DNA from 2 places in the Peribacillus sp. NPDC076916 genome. Region 1 is predicted to be linked to the other one. Evidence: riboswitches for the same ligand, from Rfam matches in the RefSeq annotation. Region 1 holds a riboswitch; the other holds the start of a gene.
The links. Region 1 has a riboswitch for glycine ahead of ACQKFG_RS12235 (amidohydrolase). Riboswitches for the same ligand answer to the same signal wherever they lie in the genome.
Positions count from the first base shown of each region.

Region 2: another riboswitch for glycine. It lies ahead of ACQKFG_RS17460 (amino acid permease); the one in region 1 lies ahead of ACQKFG_RS12235 (amidohydrolase).

Region 1 covers NZ_JBNNIU010000003.1:541,015-544,196, forward strand. Annotated here, with positions in the region: gene ACQKFG_RS12225 (thioredoxin family protein) at 1-33, shown strand, start outside; gene ACQKFG_RS12230 (DUF1444 domain-containing protein) at 84-890, shown strand; glycine riboswitch at 1,047-1,150, shown strand; gene ACQKFG_RS12235 (amidohydrolase) at 1,375-2,562, shown strand; gene ACQKFG_RS12240 (DNA translocase FtsK) at 2,962-3,182, shown strand, end outside.
Region 2 covers NZ_JBNNIU010000005.1:145,938-149,119, reverse strand. Annotated here, with positions in the region: gene ACQKFG_RS17460 (amino acid permease) at 30-1,373, opposite strand; glycine riboswitch at 1,581-1,659, opposite strand; gene ACQKFG_RS17455 (amino acid permease) at 2,162-3,182, shown strand, end outside.

The DNA.
Region 1 (3,182 bases):
GAACAAATTGAGGAATTCATTCAATCACTATAATTAATTTCCCCTTCTCGCTGGGGATTTTTCAATGAAGAGGAGGGTCAGTCATGAAAATGGACAGCACGAAGCTGAAAAATATCCTGAAAGAACGTTTAAAAGATGAAAATCGCACATTCAAATTCGATAGTAAGCAAGATACGTTACGGGTGGAAAATGTGAAGACCGGGAAGGGAATCACCATCGAGTTGCCTCCTGTACTTGCTAACTATGAAAACGTACAGGAAAAGGCCATCGATGAAATTATCTATTACGTGGAAGAGGCCCTGAATGTGATGGGGGGAGAACACAGCATGGAAGGCAAGGAGAAATTCATTTTCCCAGTCATCCGCTCGACCTCCTTTCCGATGGAATCGGAAGAAGGAAATCCATTTTTATTCGATGAGCATACGGCTGAAACCCGGATTTTTTATGCCCTTGATTTAGGGAAAACCTACCGTCTTATAGATGAAAAGATGATTCAACGGGAAAATTGGCAGGGTGACAGGATCCGTGAAATTGCCCTTTTCAATGCCCGTTCCCTCTCCACTGAAATGAAGTCGGATATCGTTGCAGGTAATGCATTTTATTTTTTGAACACGAATGATGGGTATGATGCCAGCAGGATCCTGAATGAATCATGGCTTCGGGAAATGAAGGACAAGATCGAGGGAACCATGGCTGTTGCCATTCCCCATCAGGATGTCATCATCATTGCCGATGTGAAGAATGATACGGGCTATGATATTCTTGCGCAAATGGCGATGAGCTTCTTTGCCAGCGGGCATGTTCCGATAACGGCTCTATCATTTCTTTACGAAGAAAATGAGTTGGAGCCCATCTTCATTATGGGTAAAAACAAAAAGCGTGAACAATGATATATTGAATCATAAAAGGACCGTGTCAGCATCTGACATCGGTCCTTTTAAAGTTTAATAGAGTTTATGACTTTTAGAGTTGATATTTATTTTTTTATCGGTGATAATGAAATTGTAATATTTTGAGAATACGGAATAAAACGATAGAACGAGCTTGTGAACGTTGTGGGAGAGTGCAAAGCATTGAGCCACCGAAGGAGCAAGTTCCAAAAATATCCCTTGGAGCAAATCTCTCAGGTAAATGGAACCGCAGCTGGACGCAACTCTGGACAGCGCGCAGGAAGTGTGCCGCCAACGGGGAAATCTCCACGACCAAAATGGAGTTGAATTCTCAGGTGAAAGGACAGAGAAGGGAGCGGCAGGTTTGCGCAACCCTTCTCTGTCCTTTTTTAATTGGCTTTATGCATACAAAAGGTTTGCAGCGAACATGGAACTTACTAATATACCAATCAACTTAAAATAATGGGGGAGAATGATCGTGAATTTGAAAAGCAAATTAATGAACATGCTGGAAGCCCGTAAAGAGGAAATGGTTCAAATCCGCCGTCATTTACACGAGAATCCGGAGCTATCCTTCAAAGAAGAGAAAACGGCAAAATATATCATTGATTTTTATAACGGGAAAGATGTATCGATTCAAACGAATGCAGGAAATGGATTAGGGATCATCGTGACGATCGAAGGCGGGAAACCAGGGAAAACGATAGGTCTCCGTGCCGATTTCGATGCACTGCCGATTACAGAAGAAGCGGAGGTTCCGTTCCGTTCAAAAAATGAAGGTGTCATGCATGCCTGCGGACACGATGGGCATACCGCTTATTTATTGGTACTGGCTGACTGCATCATTGAGCTGAAAGATTCCCTATCAGGTACGATCAAAATAATTCATCAACATGCAGAAGAAACACCTCCTGGTGGAGCAAAGAGCATCATGGAATCAGGGGTTTTGGATGAACTGGACGCTGTCTTCGGAATCCATTTATTCCCTTCGCATCCAGCAGGGGTCGTCGGGTATCGCAGCGGCTATTCGATGGCTGGACGGACCTATTTCAAATTAGCCATAAAGGGTGTAGGCGGCCATGGTTCCTCCCCGCATATGGCTAATGATACCATTGTGGCAGGCGCCCATTTCGTGACAGCCATACAAACCGTAATCAGCCGTCGCTTGAACCCATTTGATATGGGAGTAGTCACAATCGGCTCCTTCGATGGAAAGGGAAGCTTTAATGTCATTAAAGATCGTATAGAAATTGAAGGGGATGTCCGTTATATGACGGCAGAGACCCAGCAGCTGATCGATAAGGAAATCCACCGGATCGTTAAAGGGATAGAAACGGAATTTGATGTTCAGTGCGAGCTTACATATGTGCCCGATTATCCTCCGTTATATAATGACCCTGAACTGACTGGATTCGTGAAAAATAGCCTGGAAAGCATGAATGACAATGATATTAAGAATGTTGTGGAATTTCCGGTTTTCTCAGGTTCGGAAGATTTTTCGTATTATGCAGAAAAGATTCCTGGCTGCTTCTTTTACATTGGCTGTAAACCGAAAGGAGTGGAGAAGGCCTATTTCAATCACCATCCTAAATTCGACATTGATGAAGATGCCCTTTTGATCGCCTCCAAATCAGTGGCGCAGGTTGTATGCAGTTTTTATGAATGGAAATAGTCTTCTTTGGTCTTTGTTTGCAAAAAAAACGCAGAAACCCACAAAACACCGTTCGGTATTAACGAACGGTGTTTTATGGGTTGCGGCATGTATTTGAATGCCGCCGGCGGTTTTCTGCTTCCAAGGTTGCATGAAAACTTAATCTCTTTGTAAACGCGATTTAACAGCGGTGTTTTATTTAAATAGTAGACTAGGAGCTAATGTTAATTCGCAATTGATAGGTTTAATCTCATTCCAGAAGGGGTTTAATAGGGTAGGAGTTCTGCGAACTCCGTTAAGTTAGCAGGAATGCGATAAAAAAATAGATGCTAATCCCAATTCAGCTTAAATTTTCTCGATATTTTTAAAATAACTGGTAGAATTAGTTACATAACTACAGATGTAGAAAGAGTGATAGTTTTGAAATGGCTAAATAAGATGAAAAAATGGTTCCAAGCAGAGGAAATTATTGAAATCGAAGAAATAATTATAGATGAGCCGCTAGATGAAGAGACATTAAAGAAAATGGATTTTTCAAAGCTTTCGAAGTCAAAGAAAGAAGAAATAAAAGTTTACAATCAAAAAGTGGAAAAAATGTCCCAGACCCCAGACCCGGATACGAAAATCCTGTTTCAATATCC
Region 2 (3,182 bases), on a different contig from region 1:
TTCGAATCGAATTCAAGGCTTTATTTCCTTTAGTTATATTTTTTCCGATAGTTATAGAGTATCACCAAGAGTATGAACCAGATTGGGGTCAAGAGCAGTGATAGTCGTGTAGCTTCAGCGAATAGCATAACAATAAGGATGAATAGGAATAATCCTAAAATGGCGTAATTGACAAAGGGTGTAAAAGGAGCCTTGAAAGTCGATTGAGCTCTTAGATCAGGCCTTGTTTTCGAATATTTAATATGGGAGATCAAGATGATGCTCCATACCCAAATGAAACAGATGGCACTGATGGTCGTCACCACGGTAAACGCCTGTTCCGGTATCAGCTTGCTCAATAATGCCCCTATTGATACAACGATGGTGGATGTTAATAAGGCATTGCTTGGAACAGCCTGTTTATTTAATTTTTCCAGTTTAGCAGGGGCTTCGCCATTCCTGCTTAACGTATAGAGTATCCGGCTTGTTGAAAATAAACCGCTGTTGCATGCAGAAGCAGCGGATGTCAACACGACGAAGTTGATGATTCCTGCAGCGACAGGAATGCCGATTAACGCAAAGACCTCTACAAATGGGCTGCTCGAGGCATCAAGTTGTGTCCATGGGTTGACACAGAGAATGACGAATAGGGCACCAACATAGAAAAGTAAAATCCGGACAGGGATTTTATTGATGGCAGAGGGAATGTTCTTTCTCGGGTTCGCCGTTTCCGCTGCGGAGACCCCGACCAATTCGACACCGACAAATGAGAATACGACCAACTGTAAAGATAATAGGAATCCGGAAATGCCATTGGGGAACATGCCCCCATGATTCCATAGGTTCGTTACGGAAACCGTTCCGGTATTGGTATTGAAGCCGATGATCAAAAGAATGGTTCCTACGATGATCAAGGTAATGATCGTGATTACTTTAATGATGGCAAACCAGAATTCCAATTCGCCAAATAACTTAACTGTCAATAGGTTCAATCCTAACAGAATGACTAGGCATATTAGAGCCGGAATCCATTGAGGGATATCGAACCAATATTGTATATAGACACCGACAGCTATGATATCGGCCATTGCGGTCATGATCCAACAGAACCAATATGTCCAACCTGTCACGAATCCAGCCCATGGACCGACATATTCGGTTGCAAATTCAGTGAATGATACATAACCCGCATTGGATAATAGCAATTCGCCCAGCGCCCTCATTACAAAAAACAAGGCAATCCCTATTATCAGATAGGAGAATATAATGGAAGGCCCAGCCAATTGTATGGCTTTTCCGGATCCTAAAAATAAACCGGTGCCAATGGTTCCTCCTATTGCAATCAGTTGTACATGCCGATTTTTTAAATCTCTTTTTAATTCCTGTTTAGCCAATTCTTGCGCCCCCGTTTTTTATAGTCTTGTTAGTGAATGATTTCAACCTGCATGGACTTGGAGAGAGGGGCGTGATTTTTTGCCCTCCTTGCCTATTCCAATGGTTTTCAAGAGTGTAGTTTTAAGTCCAATCACAAATTGGACAATAAAAAAAGAGATTGGATAATACCAATCTCTTAAAGGGTTCAGAATAACAATTCTATCATTCGTTACTCTTCTGTCCTTTTGCCTGAGATTGTGAATCCTTCGGCGCTGCATCTTGTACAGTCTCTCCAGAAGCTGCTCCTGCTATAGTGTCATCCATAGCATTCATCGCTTGCTTGTATGCGGTTGTGAAGAAATGTCTGTCAGTGTTAATCATCCACTGTTGGATCATTCATTATGCTTATAAAATAATATTGGAATTCTATCATCTATTTTTCGGTAGGTCAACAATTTTTTTGAAATGAAACAGGCATTATCTGCAGTTTAATGGTGGTGTGTATTAACTTAAGGTTTAAGCAGAAGTGATTGTTTTCTACTCTTTTTGAATTATCACTATTATAAGATACTGAACATCATTTTTTTGAAATGATATTTTTAAATTAAAAAGTCGACAAGATATTATTGGTAACTGTTTTTTTCAAAAATACAATTGTACTTTTACAGAATATTTACTATTATAAGATAAGAAAACATAATTGAAGTGTTATGTAATATTGATTACGATAAAGCATTTCTAATTAAAAGAGAGTGTTCGTGGCAAGGATGGAAAAGCATTACCGATATTGCATCTGGGGGAGTTAATCATGTCGAACAAGGAATTAAAGAGAGGGCTGGAATCAAGACATATTCAAATGATAGCTTTAGGCGGAACCATCGGGGTCGGGTTATTCATGGGTTCTGCGAGCACGATCAAATGGACCGGGCCCTCTGTTATGCTTGCTTATGCAATCGCAGGTATTTTTATATTTTTCATCATGCGTTCCATGGGTGAGATGCTATATTTAGAACCGACTACAGGTTCTTTTGCAACCTTTGCAAGTAGCTATATACATCCCTTGGCAGGTTATATGACTGCTTGGAGCAATTGGTTTCAATGGGTAATCGTCGGAATGTCCGAAATCATCGCGGTTGGGTTGTATATGAAATATTGGTTCCCGGAGTTACCTGCTTGGATACCAGGTGTGGTCGCCATGATCATCTTGGGGGCAGCAAACCTCATTTCCGTTAAATCCTTCGGGGAATTTGAATTTTGGTTTGCGCTAATAAAAATCATAACCATTATATTGATGATCATTGCCGGCCTTGGCCTTATCTTCTTTGGAATAGGGAATGGCGGGGATGCAATCGGATTATCGAATCTTTGGGCAAATGGCGGCTTCTTTACTGGAGGGTGGACAGGATTCTTCTTCGCTCTCTCCCTAGTCGTGGCTTCCTATCAAGGCGTTGAGCTTATCGGCATAACAGCCGGGGAAGCGAAAAATCCAACGAAGACCGTAACAAAAGCGATCCAAACAATCATATGGCGCATTTTAATTTTCTACATTGGTGCTATATTCGTCATCGTGACAGTATTCCCTTGGGATCAACTGGATGACCTAGGCAGTCCATTTGTTTCAACCTTTGCCAAAATAGGTATCACTGCTGCGGCAGGAATCATTAATTTTGTCGTAATCACCGCGGCAATGTCTGGATGCAACAGTGGGATTTTCAGTGCAGGACGTATGCTTTATACACTGGCATTGAATGGCCAGGCTCCGAAAGCCTTTGCTAAAGTATCTAAAAATGGAGTGCCGGCATATTGCACGATCGCTGTACTTTTGGGAT